DNA from 4 places in the Agrobacterium sp. O3.4 genome. Region 1 is predicted to be linked to each of the others. Evidence: predicted binding sites of a transcription regulator. Region 1 holds the regulator's gene; each other region holds the start of a gene.

Region 1 (3,751 bases):
TGGAAAGCGCCCTCGAACGTGACGATGCGGAACTTCTCCGGATGACCCTTTGAATAATGATAACGGCGCGCTGTCTTGATGGCGCATTCCAGCGCTTCAGCACCGGAATTGGTGAAGAACACCTTGTCTGCGAAGGTTGCTTCCGTCAGGCGCTTTGCGAGCTTTTCCTGTCCGGGCACTTCATAGAGGTTCGAGACGTGCCAGACCTTCTCGGCCTGCGTCTTGATTGCTTCCACAAGGTGCGGATGGGCGTGGCCCAGCGAGTTAACCGCAACACCGGCTGCAAAATCCAGATATCGTTCGCCGCTCTCCGTGAACAGCCAGACCCCTTCACCGCGCTCAAAGCGCAGCGGGGCTCTTGAAAACGTATCGAACAATGGCGCGGCGGCTTCGGCCATGGCTGTATCACTCCTTGCGCGGATGCGCTGTCATAAGGTTGTCAATAGGCTTGCGGGGTTATCCCTCGCCTGAAAATCAAAAATGCCGCCTCGCGGCGGCAGGGGCACTATTGTCACTTCGTTTGCCGATGTCAACAAAAGTCCGCGTTTCCCGGGCTTCTCAAGCACTAGTAGGCATCACCGAAAGAGGCCCAAGGTGTTGCCTTTCAGACTCAACTCGCCAGCAAGTTGGGGAAAACCGGAAAATCGATTCCAGATGATTCCCGCGACTCTTGCCACGGAGTCGGGCTGGCACTAGGTTAATCGCTAATTACTAGACTGCATTGCGGCGGAACTAGTCACCTAAAATCTGGCAGAAACCACGCTCGCGGCGCGCCCGTGAGGCGGAGACGGATTCTGCCGAAATATACGCGACAAGCGGAGAAGCGGCATGAACTGGACAGACGAGCGGGTCGAGAAACTCAAGAAATTGTGGGCCGAAGGACTGAGCGCCAGCCAGATAGCAGCGCAGCTGGGCGGCGTAAGCCGTAACGCCGTGATCGGCAAGGTCCACCGCCTCAATCTGCCGGGACGCGTCAAGGCTGGCGGACCGGTCACTTCGGCACGCTCCGCACCCAAGCGCACTGCGGCCCCCGCTCCGCGCGCGACAAATTTCACGGCACGCGTCAACGCGGCACCGGCCCGGACCATGAGCCGTTCGAATGCAGCAACCGCTCTTCACGAAGAGATCGATATCGAAACCGCGCAGGTTCTCGATTACGTTCCTTCCAGAAATGTCGTGACGCCGATTTCCCGTCGCCTGACGCTGACGGAACTGACCGAACGCACCTGCAAGTGGCCGGTCGGCGATCCCTTGAAAGACGATTTCCACTTCTGCGGTTGCGAAGCGCTGGAATCCTCACCCTATTGCAAGTTCCATGCGAAGCTCGCCTACCAGCCGGTCAGTGAGCGCCGCAAGGCTTGAGTGTTGCGGCACGCAATCAGCACTCAAAAACTACGGGCCTTCGGGCCCGTTTTTTTATGACAAATTCAGACCGGCTGCGGAAACAATGCGCCGGCGGAATGTTCGGCCTTTTCCTCCATCACCGATGGCGCCTAGCCCACAATCCGCGCACCAACAGACAGGCGATTGTCCATTCAAAAGGTCAAGACACCGTGTTTGGGGAAGGTTCAAAATCAAAAAGGCCCGATACCGCAATGGTGTCGAGCCTTTTGATCTTTATACGTATGTTATGCTGACTGAAGCTGGTCAGTTCAGCTTCGCTCAGGCTTCCATCGAATATCCGGCACCGCGAACGGTGCGGATGACATCCTGCATGTGCGAAAAATTGAGCGCCTTGCGCAGACGTCCGACGTGAACGTCAACGGTGCGCTCATCCACGTAGATATCGTGGCCCCAGACGCCGTCCAGCAACTGCGAGCGAGAGAACACCCGACCCGGAGATGTCATCAGGAATTCCAGCAGGCGGAATTCCGTCGGTCCGAGACGCACTTCGCGGCTCTTGCGGTGAACGCGGTGGGTTTCGCGATCGAGTTCTATATCGCCGCATTTCAGCACCGACGAAAGAACCTCCGGGCGGGCCCGGCGCAGCATAGCCTTGACGCGGGCCATGAGTTCCGGCGTCGAAAACGGCTTGACGACATAATCGTCGGCACCGGTGGCAAGACCGCGTACCCGCTCGCTTTCTTCACCGCGCGCCGTCAGCATGATGATGGGCAGGCGTTCGGTTTCGGGCCGCATTCTCAGGCGCCGGCACAGTTCGATGCCGGAAACACCGGGCAACATCCAGTCCAGGATGAGAAGATCCGGAATACGTTCCTGCAGCCTGATTTCCGCCTCGTCGCCACGGGGTATCGTGTCGACGTCGTATCCCTCAGCCTCGAGATTGTAACGAAGCAGGACGCTCAACGCTTCCTCGTCTTCCACAACTGCAATCTTGGGCACCATATACTAACTCCGCAAGCTTCTGCCTGTCTGTTATTCGGTCACCGAACCGAGTGTGTTGGAACTATCGTCCTTCGGACGCTCGCCCTCCGGCTGGCTGCCAGTGGCCATGTAATAAATTGTCTCAGCGATATTCGTCGCATGATCACCGATACGCTCGATGTTCTTGGCGCAGAACAGAAGATGCGTGCAGGTGGTGATGTTGCGCGGATCTTCCATCATGTAGGTCAGAAGCTCACGGAAGAGCGACGTGTACATGGCGTCGATTTCTTCGTCACGCTCGCGGATGGCATTGGCCTTCTCGGCGGAACGGGTGGAATAGACGTCGAGCACTTCCTTGAGCTGCACCAGCGCCAGTTCCGACAGATGTTCGAGACCGCGGGCGAGCTTGCGCGGCACGCCGGTGCCGGCAACGGCGATAACGCGCTTGGCAGTGTTCTTGCCGAGATCACCGACGCGCTCGAGATCGCCAGCAATACGCAGCGTGCCGATGATTTCGCGAAGATCGGCCGCGACGGGCTGCCGTCTGGCGATGGTGACGATGGCCTTGTCGCCGATCTCCCGCTCGGAATGGTCGAGGATCGCGTCGTCGGAAATGACCTTCTGCGCAAGCGCAGCATCGGAATTGACCAGCGCGCGCACGGCGTCGGCGCACATCTGCTCGGCCAGACCGCCCATTTCGGCGATGCGGCGCGTCAGGAACTTCAATTCGTCGTCATAAGCGGACAGAATATGCGAATGGGTCGTTGTCTGTGTCATGGTCTAATCCTCCGGCTTGGCCTTCATGCACGTGCACACCAGCGGGGCACGGCAAAGGCACCAGTCTTGTTCGGTTTCGATAAAGCGCCGGCCGGAAATCAGCCGAAGCGGCCCATGATGTAATCCTGCGTACGCTGGTCGTCCGGATTGGTGAACATCTTGTCCGTTTCGTTTTCTTCGACAAGATGACCAAGATGGAACATGGCCGTACGCTGGGAAACACGCGCTGCCTGCTGCATGGAGTGCGTAACGATGACGATCGTAAAATTGGCGCGCAGCTCGTGGATCAGTTCCTCGACCTTGGCGGTTGCGATCGGATCGAGCGCGGAGCAGGGTTCATCCATCAGGATCACTTCCGGGCTGACGGCAACCGCGCGTGCAATGCACAGACGCTGCTGCTGACCACCGGAAAGGCCGGTGCCGGATTCGTGCAGGCGGTCCTTGACCTCGTTCCACAGGCCGGCCTTCTGCAGGCTCTGCTCAACGATCTGGTCCATATCCGCCTTGTTACGGGCCAGACCGTGGATGCGCGGACCGTAGGAGATGTTCTCGTAAATCGTCTTCGGGAACGGGTTCGGCTTCTGGAACACCATGCCGACACGGGCGCGCAATTCCACGACATCGATCGCCTGATCGTAGATATCGTCGG
Region 2 (3,751 bases), 850 kb from region 1:
AGCAACGCCGATCCAAACCAGAAAGAACCCGCCATGACCGATCTCGTCTTTATTGCAATGCCGGCTAAGGAAGCCGAAGCCTTCCGGGCAGGCGCTGCCGACGCCTATGGCAATCCGCCCGAACGGCGCTTTTCTCCCGGAGGCATGCCCTGCCGCCACTGTCTTTCCCAGATTGGTGAAGGCGAAGGCATGCTGATCCTTGCCTACAGGCCGTTTCCGTCGCTGCAGCCCTATGCGGAGACGGGACCTGTGTTTCTGCATGCCGAAGCCTGCGAGCGCTATCCGCAAACGGAGACCGTTCCGCCGATGCTCAACAGCCCGGATTACATCGTGCGCGGATATGGCGCCGACAACCGCATCGTTTACGGTACAGGCGCTGTAACGGCGACGAACGAGATCACGTCTCGCGCACGACATCTTCTGGAGCGCACAGACGTTGCTTATGTGCATGTCCGTTCCGCCCGCAACAATTGTTATCAGTGCCGTATCGCCAAAGCATAATCACAGCATTGTCTAGAATTTTAACCGAACAACTAAACCGGTCTCAAACTTTTGCAGCCTATGGTGCTCCTGTCGGAAACAATTGATTTGAGCAGCAAAATGGCAAACAACCTCAATATGGCGACCCGCACCGCGCCGCGCAGCAAGACCAGGATTTTTGCGACCGTGCACTACTTCAGCCAGTCGACCAGAGCCCGTGTCCTTGATCTCTCGGCCACGGGCATGGCGCTGGAGCTGGACGGACCTTTCGCTGCCGCCAAGGGCAGCCGGGTCAAGGTGCAGAGCGAGGATCTGGGCTTCATCGAAGGCGTTGTGCAATGGCAGCACCAGAACCGCCTTGGCCTGCAGCTGAAGCTTTCCACCAACACGCTGGCGCAGCTCTCGTCCTATTTCCGCTTCTTCCATGAAGAAGTGAAGCCGACGCTCGCCCGCTGAGTTGCTTTTCCCCAAAGCCGGAATGGGCTGCCCGGACGAGGCACCTTTTCCGATGTGGAAGCGTGCGCATCACGCTCCAATGACAAAAAATTTATCAAACGGTTGAAAACGGGCCTATCTGTCACCGGCTTGTCATTTTGGTGATGGACTCCTCGGCGATTGCTTCTACCCTGTCCGCTTCTCAAGACAGAGCAAGCTTCATCCGAAGGAGTTCCCATGTCGCCGCTTCTCGCTCTCCACCCCATTACCCGCCGTTCGCTGCTCGGCGGCATTGCGGCCTCTTCGGCGCTGGTGCTGCTGCACCCCTTCGCCGCCCGTGCGGCCGCCAATCAGGCGCATCTGCGCATCATGGAAACGACTGATATCCACGTTCACGTCTTTCCCTATGATTATTACGCCGACAAGCCGAACGACACGATGGGTCTGGCGCGCACTGCCTCGATCATCGGCGCCATCCGCGCGGAGGCCGGAAACTCGATGCTGGTGGATAATGGCGACTTCCTGCAGGGCAACCCGCTCGGCGACTACATCGCCTATGAGCGCGGCATGAAGGCCGGCGACAAGCATCCCGTGATCAATGCCATGAACGTGCTGGGTTATGATTGCGGCACGCTCGGCAACCACGAGTTCAATTACGGTCTCGACTATATGTCGAACACGCTGGCCGGCGCCGGCTTTCCCTTCGTCTGCGCCAACCTCACCAAGGGTCAGCTGGCGTCTGATCCCAAGCAGGACGATCTGTTCTTCAAGCCCTATATCATTCTTGAAAAACAGATCCGCGACGGCGGCGGCGTCATCAGCCCGGTCAAGGTCGGCATCATCGGTTTCGTGCCACCACAGATCATGATGTGGGATTCCAAGAACCTTGAAGGCAAGGCGCAGACGCGCGACATCGTCGAAGCCGCCAAGGCCTGGGTTCCGGCCATGAAGGAAGAAGGGGCCGATATCGTCATTGCGCTTTCTCATTCCGGCATCGATGGCAAGGGCCAGAGCGACCGCATGGAGAACGCCTCGCTTTATCTGGCGGGCGTCGAAGGCATTGACGCCATCTTCACCGGCCACCAGCATCTCGTTTTCCCCGGTCCGAAGACCTGGGACGGTATCGAGGGTGTTGATGCGGTCAAGGGCACGCTCCTGGGCAAGCCGGCGGTCATGGCCGGTTTCTGGGGCTCGCATATGGGCCTCATCGACCTGCTGCTCGAAAAAGACGGCAAGAGCTGGAAGATCGTCGACTTCACCTCCGAAGCACGGCCGATCTATCACCGCGACGAAAACCGCAAGATCGTTGCCGACTTCACGGACAAGCCTGAAGTCATCGCCGCCGCCAAGGCTGATCACGAGGCAGCCCTCGCCTATGTGCGCCGCCCGGTCGGCAAGACCTCCGCGCCGCTTTATTCCTATTTCGCGCTGGTGGCTGACGATCCTTCCGTGCAGATCGTCTCCAACGCCCAGACCTGGTACATCAAGGACATGCTGAAGGAAGGGGAATATAAGGACCTGCCCGTGCTTTCGGCAGCAGCGCCCTTCAAGTCCGGCGGTCGCGGCGGCGCGGATTATTATACCGATGTCCCCGCCGGTGACATTGCCATCAAGAATGTCGCGGACCTCTATCTCTACCCCAATACGGTGCAGGCGGTGCTGATCAATGGCGCGCAGGTGAAGAACTGGCTGGAAATGTCGGCGGGCATGTTCAACACGGTCGAGGCCGGCGCCAAGGATGCACCGCTGCTGAACGCCGATTTCCCGTCCTATAATTTCGACGTCATCGACGGTGTCACCTATCAGATCGACATTTCCAAGCCGGCGAAGTTCGACAAGGACGGCAAGGCGGTCAATCCCGACAGCAACCGCATCGTCAACCTTCAGTTCAATGGCAAACCGATCGATCCCGAGCAGAAATTCGTGGTGGCCACCAATAATTACCGCGCCGGCGGTGGTGGCAAGTTCCCTGACATCGCTGCCGACAAGGTTATCTTCGTGGCGCCCGACACCAACCGCGACGTGATCGTCCGCTATATCGTCGATCAGGGCACCATCAATCCGTCCGCGGATGCCAACTGGTCCTTCGCGCCGGTGGCCAATACCTCGGCAATCTTCGAGACGGGTCCAAAAGGCCGCCATTACGCCGCCGAGATCAAGGGCGCAAAGATCGAAGATGCCGGCGACGGCGCGGAAGGCTTCGCAAAGTTCCGTCTGGTTCTTTGAGGGCTTCGGCCCTCCCGGCGAAACATCGCCGGGAGGGCCGACTTATTCACGACGTCTCCATCAGCTCAACGTCATCCTCGGGCTCGACCCGAGTATCCATCGGCTCCCGTGGGTGTGGATCCTCGGGTCGAGCCCGAGGATGACGTCGAGTGTGATGAAGACTAGTCGCCCCATTGCTGACTATTTCTCAATTACGCCCACCCACAGCGCGCAACAGCAGCGGCAGCTCCATCGGCGGCTTCTGCTCGATGCGTTGGTAATCGCTACCATCGCGGTTGCGGCGGATGAGCTTCAGGCCGACCATGTCGCGACGCAACATCGCGGCATCGCCAAACAGATGCAGATCATTCAGGAAGCTACTAAATTCCCGTTCGGAAAAACTACGCCCGGCGGGAATTTTCGCCCATAGGTACCAGAGGCACAGTTCCTGCTGGGAGCGACGGGCAGGCCATTGCATCAGCCTGCCGGCGACATCAAAAATCCGCGCAGTCTTCAGCACCCTGCCCTCATTGGCAGCCGGCATTATCTGCGGCAACGGAGGGCTACTTTCAGCGGATGATGTGCGTGCGGCGCGCAGATGCTGGAAATTGCGGAACCCGGCGGCCCGGCT
Region 3 (3,751 bases), 790 kb from region 1:
CTGAGCAAGATGCTCGGCCACCCGGTGCTGATTTCCGCCGACCTTGCCCATCAGCTGGTGCTTCCAAAGGGTGTGCGCAGCGAATATCTCGGTGAACATGCGGTCAAGGGCCGTGGCCAGACGCTGGGTGTATGCACGCTCAGCCAGTATCAGGCCCCTGCCGCATAAGGGCAATTGGCTGGAAGAAACCGTGCTGGCCCGTTTGGAGACGGCAGCCGTCATCAAAATTCATCAAAGCTTCAAACGACAATCACCTGCCTGTCATGGAGCGCCCCTATCGCCTCAATCCTGTCTTCAACAGGTATCGAGGGGTCTTATCCATGAAGCACATTCTTTTCGCCTCCTGCGCAGTTCTCGCGCTTGCCACCACGTCTTATGCGGCCGAGAAGGAGTTTCCGGCAAAGCTGGTCTCCCACGCCATTCTGCCGGCCAACACCATCATCCCTGCACCATCAGATGCGCCGGAGCACCTCAAGACCTCCGCCAAGTTCACGACGGCCGACCGCAAGCGCGCCGAGGGTCTCGGCACCGTGCCCGGCAAGGACGGCGTTCGCCTGACCGGTCTTTCCATGCCGTTCAACGGCCAGCCGATGCAGGGCTTTTCCGGTATCAAGGCCATGGCCGACGGCAGCTTCTGGAGCCTTTCCGACAACGGCTTCGGTTCCAAGCTGAATTCCAGCGACGCCATGCTGATGCTTCACCATCTGAAGTTCGACTGGGACGCCGGCAAGGTCAACGCGCTTGAAACCGTGTTTCTCTCCGACCCTGACATGAAAGCGCCCTTCCCGATCGTTCTCGAAGGATCGAGCAAGCGTTACCTGACGGGCGCCGATTTCGACGTCGAATCCATTCAGCCTGTCGCCGATGGTTTCTGGGTGGGCGAAGAGTTCGGTCCTTACATCCTGAAATTCACCCGTGACGGCAAGCTGACCGACGTCATTGCCACCAAGGCTGGTGACATCGACGTGAAGTCACCGGATCATCCGACTCTGGCCCTGCCCGGCAACCCGACGCAGAAAATGCCTGCCTTCAACCTGAAACGTTCCGGCGGTTATGAAGGCATGGCGCTCTCCAAGGACGGTTCGAAGCTCTACGGTCTGCTGGAAGGCCCGCTCTACACCGCCGATGGCCAGGTGGAGAAAACCGAAGACGGTTCGACCGGCCTTCGGATCATCGAACTCGACACCGCCAAGAAGGAATGGACCGGCCGCACCTGGCTCTATCCGCTGGCAGAGGGCGGCGAAGCCATCGGCGACTTCAACATGCTTGACGACAGCACGGCGCTGGTCATCGAACGTGACAATGGCGCCGGCACCGCCGACAAGGCGTGCGCCGATCCGAAGAAGCCGGAAGCAAACTGCTTTGCCGTGCCCTCCAAGGTCAAGCGCATCTACAAGATCGAGTTCAATGACGCCAATGTCGGCAAGGCCGCCCGCAAGATCGGCTATATCGATCTTCTGAAGATCTCCGATCCTGACAACAAGAAACGTCAGGGCGGCGGCAACGGCTATTACGACATGCCTTTTGTCACCATCGAGAATGTCGACCGCGTTGACGCCACGCATATCATCGTCGGCAACGACAACAACCTGCCCTTCTCGGCAGGTCGTGCGCTGGACAAGGCTGACGATAACGAATTCGTCCTCTTGGAAGTCAAGGACCTGCTCGACGCCAAGTAAGAAAAACGGTGCCGGAACTGGTTCCGGCACCACCCGCGCGACCGCGCATATTCAACAGGGCGGAGCGTCGTTGCAGCCTCCAGAGGAGGCGCGGCGCTCCGCTTTTTTCCAGTCATGCCTGACCCGGAGCCCGGCTCCGAAACGGGAAAGACCCCTTCATGCAGGATCATGCCGAACGACTTTATTATGCGCTGAGGAAAAGCTGGTCGGGCGAGACCAGCAGTCTGTGGTCGCGGGAAAACCCCGCCCGTGGACAGGGCAGCGTCACCGCTCTGGTGGTTCAGGATATTTTCGGCGGTGAGATCGCCAAAACCGCCGTCAGCGGCGCCGAACATTTCTACAATATCGTCGATGACATTCGCTGGGATTTCACCTTCGCCCAGTTTGATATTCCCGTCGGTTATCAGGACAGACCCGCCACCCGCACCGAAGCGATGGCAAAGATTACGCCGCTGCAATATGCCTATCTCAGCGCCTGCATCAGGAAGGCGCTGGGGCACGGTTGATCCACTTAAAAATATGGTGGGACTGGCTTTCCCGCAATGCGGACACAATCCATGACATATGATCGGGCAGCGAAACGAGGCGCACCAAGAGGAGAAATGCCCCGTGAATGACAGCTGCCCCATCCTGACACCGGCCGAACGGCAAGCTCAGGATATATTTGAACAAACAGAAGAAGCTTTGATGGCTGCAATTTACGCGGCGCTTGAGCGCGCCAGCACGAAGGCCGCCGAAGAGCTGCAGGCCATTGGCTCCGATATTGAGCCTCCCGCCTATGAATATTTTGTCGCCACCGCGCATCAGCAGCTCTTCCTGCGGTTATGCGGAGCCGACGGGGAAACCTTCGAAGGCGGAGACCCTGAAGTCGCATCCCACATCATCCGGAATGCGCAAAACATATCCGACCATTACTGGACCAAGAGCCAGGCGAAGGCGGATGCATCTCACGACTGACGGCACATGCCCTCTTCCTGACTTTCAGTCTGAAGGCAGGTTTTGCACGATACGAGTGACCAACAGGGTTGATCTTTAACAGCAGCAGCTGGCGCAACCGGGCTCCTCTTAAGATTTACCGTCACAGGCCCTTCATCATCTCCGGATAGGCAGACGCAAATCCGGAGACTGACATGGATTCGACCGCACAATTCAATCGCCCAAAAATCGCAGAAACCGTTGTCCATTCAACAGCGAGTATCAGGGATTCAGGCATCGGCAAATGCTGTGAAATCTTGGCGGATACAGCCCTGAACAATACCGATCTCGGCGACTACTCGTATCTGGGACCCCGTTGCATGGTTGGTGATGCGACGATCGGAAAGTTCTGCGCCATTGCCGCGGAGGTGCGGATAGGCGCTCCCAACCATCCGATGGACCGGCCTTCCATGCATCGTTTCAGCTACTGCCCGGAATATTACTCGGCGGATGCCGTTCGTGACGACGCGTTTTTCGACCGGCGAAAGCAGGACCGATCCGTCATCGGTAACGATGTCTGGATTGGACACGGAGTTATTGTGTTGCCGGGTGTAAGGGTTGGAGACGGCGCCGTGCTGGCAGCCGGTGCGGTCGTTACCAAGGACGTGCCGTCCTACACCATCGTTGGCGGTGTTCCCGCGAAAATCATTCGCGAGCGGTTTTCGCGATCCATAGCGCGCCAGCTCGCCGCCATCGCGTGGTGGGACTGGCCATTCGAGACAATCATGGCGCGGCTTGCCGATTTTCAGTCGAGCGACATCGAAGCCTTTTGCGAGCGCTGGTCTGCGTCACCCACGCCTGTCGCAAAATAAAACTCTTATTACTCGAACACGAACGCCAGCCGCTTGCCCGTCAGCTTCGCCAGCTGCTGCAAACGCCCGTCCAGACGCTCGCCGGCAAAATCGCAGTAATCATGCGGCACCACGAATTCCAGATCGAGATCGGGATTGGTGGATTTGCGGAATTTCAGATGGTCGACAACGCCCGGCATCGAGGCCGAGAACAGGTAAACGACGCGCAGCAGGCCGCCGAGCAATTTGCCGAGTTCCAGCAGCCGGTCACCTGCCATGGCCGCCAGCGGCTCGGTGGTGCCGTTG
Region 4 (3,751 bases), 1.3 Mb from region 1:
ACATGGGCGTTGCGCCAGCTGGAAATGGCATAGACCTGCATCTTGTAGAGGTCCTTGATGGGGTTGAAACCACCATTCATGTCGCCATAAAGCGTGGCGTAACCCACCGACATTTCCGACTTGTTGCCCGTCGTCACCACCATCGAGCCGAACTTGTTCGAGACGGCCATCAAAATGGTGCCGCGCGTGCGGCTCTGCAGGTTTTCCTCGGTAATGCCCTCTTCCGTGCCCTCGAAGAGATCGGAAAGCGCCGAAAGGAAACCTTCCACCGGCTCGATGATCGGCACGATATCGTAACGGCAGCCCAGCGCTTTCGCGCAATCGGCGGCGTCTTTCAGCGATTCTTCCGAGGTATAACGGTAAGGCAGCATGATGCAGCGCACCCGCTCCTCGCCCAGCGCGTCAACGGCCAGTGCGGCGCAAATCGCCGAATCGATGCCGCCGGAAAGGCCGAGAACCACGCTCTTGAAGCCGTTCTTGTTCACGTAGTCGCGAAAGCCCAGCATGCAGGCGCGGTAATCCGCCTCCTCGCCCTCTGGTATTTTCGAGAATGGCCCGCTCTCGCAATGCCAGCCATCAGCCGTGCGTTTCCAATCAGTAACGGCAAGTGTGGCCTCGAACTGGCTCATCTGGAAAGCAAGCGTCTTGTCGGCATTGAAGCCAAAGCTTGCGCCGTCAAACACCAGCTCGTCCTGCCCGCCCAGCTGGTTGGCGAAGACGAGCGGCAGGCCGCTCTCGATCACCTGCCTGAGCGCCACCTGATGGCGCACATCCAGCTTGCCGCGATAATAGGGCGACCCGTTCGGCACCAGCAGGATTTCCGCACCGCTCTCGGCCAGCGTCTCGCACACGCCCATGTCGTTCCAGATTTCCTCGCAGATCGGAATGCCGATCCGCACACGGCGGAAATTATAGGGGCCGGAAATCGATCCTTCGGCGAAAACCCGCTTCTCGTCGAACTCGCCGTAATTGGGCAGGTCAATCTTGTCGCGCAGCGCAATGATCTTGCCGCCATCCAAAAGCGCCACCGAATTGTGCCGGCCCGTCTCGCCCTGGCGTGGAAAACCGATGACGACACCCGGTCCGCCATCGGCGGTGTCTGCCGCCAGTTCTTCCACAGCCTTCAGGCAGGCTTTCAGGAAAGCCGGCTTCAGCACCAGATCCTCAGGCGGATAACCTGAAATGAACAGCTCGGTCAGAAGCAGAAGATCGGCGCCCTGCGTTGCCGCATCGGCCCTTGCCTCACGCGCCCTGGCGAGATTGCCCGCCACGTCGCCAACGGTGGGATTGAACTGCCCGACGGCAATCCGGAGATGGTTCTGGATATCGTGTCTGTCGCTCATGCCATTTCAATACCGCGCCCGTGGCCGCTCCGCAACGCGGCAATTGCATACCACCGCATGGGCGATGCGCCACGGCTACGTTCACGCTAAGGTTATCACCGTTCCAGCCATCCTCCGCAAAGTTCATGTCGCGTTCATCGCGCTTATGTGACAGTTACATGACACTTTTGCGACGCCTGATTCATCTCCCCGGATTGGGCGGACGCCTGCAATACCGGAGTATGAGTTTGAGAGATTCGGCGCCAAAAACAACGGCTTCCGAAAAGGCTGGTTTCGTCTTTTCGCCTGCATGGACAAGGAGCCTTTCGAAGCTTTCGGCCGCGGCCTATACGCTTGCCAATCTGACGGTCGCCTCCATCGTGCTCGTCGTGGCGCTGGAATGGATCGCCCGCGGTTCGCTCCATGATGTCGGTGCTTTCCTCACCTCCTCCGCCCGCCCGGGCATGACCACCATTGCCGCCGTGCTCACTCTTTTGGTCGCGCTGGATGCGATCCTTGGCCGGCGTTATCTGTCCCTCATCGCAGTTGCGCCGCTCTGCGCGCTGACCGGGCTTATTTCCGCGCAGAAACAGACCTATCTCTCCGATCCGCTTTACCCATCCGACCTGCTGTTCGGCCGCCAGATTTTCGAGCTTCTGCCCACCATGCTGAAGGCGCAACCGCTGACGGCGGTGCTGGTCGGACTTGGCATCTGCGCCGCCATTGCCGCTCTCGTGGCGCTCTGGCTGCTGGCGCGCCGGCATTCCCCGTCATTGAGCTGGCGTGAACGCGCCGCGGGGCTTGCACTGGCGCTGCCGCTTCTTGCCGGCCTCGCCTCGCTGATGGACTATTCGCATTATTCCTGGGTCCGCGATCGCCTCAACATCATTCCGATGATGTGGGACCAGCAGGAAAATTACCGTCACAACGGCTTCCTGATGGCCTTCGCTTTCAATATTCCCATGGCCAATGTTTCGGCGCCGCAGGGTTACGGCGAAAACAGCATCGCCGACCTGACCGCGGAACCCGCCGCCTTCGCCGCCAACAAGGGCGATTATCCTGACGTCATCATGCTGATGAGCGAATCGCTGTGGGACCCGACCCGGCTTGAAAATGTGAAGCTCTCCGCCGATCCGATGCCGACGATCCGCGCCAAACAGTCCGGCAACGTGTTTTCGCCCGAGTTCGGTGGCATGACGGCGAATGTGGAATTCGAGGCGCTGACCGGCTTTTCCAACGCCTTCCTGCCCTATGGCAGCATTCCCTATCAGCAATATATCCGCCGCCCCGTGCCCTCGCTCGCCAGCTTCTTCCGCGGTGAAGGTTATTCAGCCATCGCCATGCACCCGTTCCAGGAATGGTTCTGGAACCGCAAGCAGGTCTATCAGAATTTCGGCTTCGAGGAATTCCGCTCCGAAGAGACTTTGCCGGCCATGGAAAAACGCGGCAACTTCGCCTCTGACGATGCGCTGATGGACGAGATCATGGCGACGGCCGACAAGGCGCAGAACCCGCTCTTCCTCTTCGCCGTCACCCTGCAGGGACATGGGCCTTACGAGGCGACCCGTTACGCCGAAAACACCATCAGCGTCGAAGGCGATCTCTCCGCATCGGCCTCGCAGGCGCTCTCCACCTATTCGCAAGGCGTCGTGGAAGCGGATGATGCGCTTTTGAAAATGATGCGCTGGGCGAAGAAGCGCGACCGCGAAACCATCATCGTCCTCTTTGGCGATCACCTGCCGCCGCTTGGCCAGGCCTTCGTGGAAAGCGGTTATATGCCGGGCATGGTGGCCAGCCGCCGTGCACCACTTGACGTGATGAAGAAGGAACATGAGACGCCGCTCGTTGTCTGGTCCTCGAAAAAGGGCGTGCGCAAGAATATCGGCACCATCAGCCCGGCGCTTCTGCCCTATCACGTGCTGAAGACCGCCGGCTTCTCCGATCCCTTCTACACCGGCACGCTCGGCGAGGTGCAGCATGCCTTTTCCGTCATCGACCGGCATATGCTGGTGGAAACCGATGGCAAGGCCCTGCCCGACTGGTCTATCGCCCCGAACGCCGTTCCCGACGTGGTGCGCGATTACCGCCTGCTGCAGTTCGACATGATGTTCGGCGCCCAATATGGCCGCGAGCGCTTCTTCCCCGGTTTCAACTGGCTGCACGAGGGTGCGCCGGCCGTCTGATGATGTGTGGCGGGGACGCCTGAACCGCATGGCGACGGAAATCGTTTGAATTCCGCCGCCATGCGGGTTTATCTCGCACGGAGCGCAGGCACCTCATCAAAACCGGAGACACACCGTGTCAGATATCTCCGACTACATCACGTCGCATTTCAAACGTTCCTCCCGCGAAATTGGTGAGGTGGAGCGCCGCATTCTGGAACTGTCGCACCAGAAGAAGCTGGTTTCGAGCGACATCAATGCGGAATT

Evidence for each region. The regulator PhoB, encoded in region 1, activates phosphate uptake and scavenging genes when phosphate is short. The targets are predictions, from matches to a motif close to TGTCATNNANCTGTCAT.
Region 2: a site for PhoB is predicted at 1,056-1,072, ahead of M0412_RS06710 (bifunctional 2',3'-cyclic-nucleotide 2'-phosphodiesterase/3'-nucleotidase). Genes of this name have one in related genera too.
Region 3: a site for PhoB is predicted at 2,756-2,772, ahead of M0412_RS06990 (DapH/DapD/GlmU-related protein). Genes of this name have one in related genera too.
Region 4: a site for PhoB is predicted at 1,491-1,507, ahead of M0412_RS04625 (LTA synthase family protein). Genes of this name have one in related genera too.

Annotation. Positions count from the first base shown of each region.
Region 1 covers NZ_JALPZP010000001.1:2,237,974-2,241,724, forward strand. The annotation lists gene M0412_RS10895 (aspartate aminotransferase family protein) at 1-398, opposite strand, end outside; gene M0412_RS10900 (GcrA family cell cycle regulator) at 829-1,362, shown strand; gene phoB (phosphate regulon transcriptional regulator PhoB) at 1,663-2,346, opposite strand; gene phoU (phosphate signaling complex protein PhoU) at 2,377-3,102, opposite strand; gene pstB (phosphate ABC transporter ATP-binding protein PstB) at 3,201-3,751, opposite strand, start outside.
Region 2 covers NZ_JALPZP010000001.1:1,384,624-1,388,374, forward strand. The annotation lists gene M0412_RS06700 (DUF1203 domain-containing protein) at 34-501, shown strand; gene M0412_RS06705 (PilZ domain-containing protein) at 601-936, shown strand; gene M0412_RS06710 (bifunctional 2',3'-cyclic-nucleotide 2'-phosphodiesterase/3'-nucleotidase) at 1,153-3,141, shown strand; gene M0412_RS06715 (DUF2087 domain-containing protein) at 3,329-3,751, opposite strand, start outside.
Region 3 covers NZ_JALPZP010000001.1:1,444,217-1,447,967, forward strand. The annotation lists gene M0412_RS06970 (adenylate/guanylate cyclase domain-containing protein) at 1-168, shown strand, start outside; gene M0412_RS06975 (esterase-like activity of phytase family protein) at 321-1,679, shown strand; gene M0412_RS06980 (hypothetical protein) at 1,838-2,185, shown strand; gene M0412_RS06985 (hypothetical protein) at 2,289-2,636, shown strand; gene M0412_RS06990 (DapH/DapD/GlmU-related protein) at 2,810-3,466, shown strand; gene ppx (exopolyphosphatase) at 3,475-3,751, opposite strand, start outside.
Region 4 covers NZ_JALPZP010000001.1:951,474-955,224, reverse strand. The annotation lists gene M0412_RS04630 (NAD+ synthase) at 1-1,343, opposite strand, end outside; gene M0412_RS04625 (LTA synthase family protein) at 1,565-3,505, shown strand; gene M0412_RS04620 (DUF1003 domain-containing protein) at 3,621-3,751, shown strand, end outside.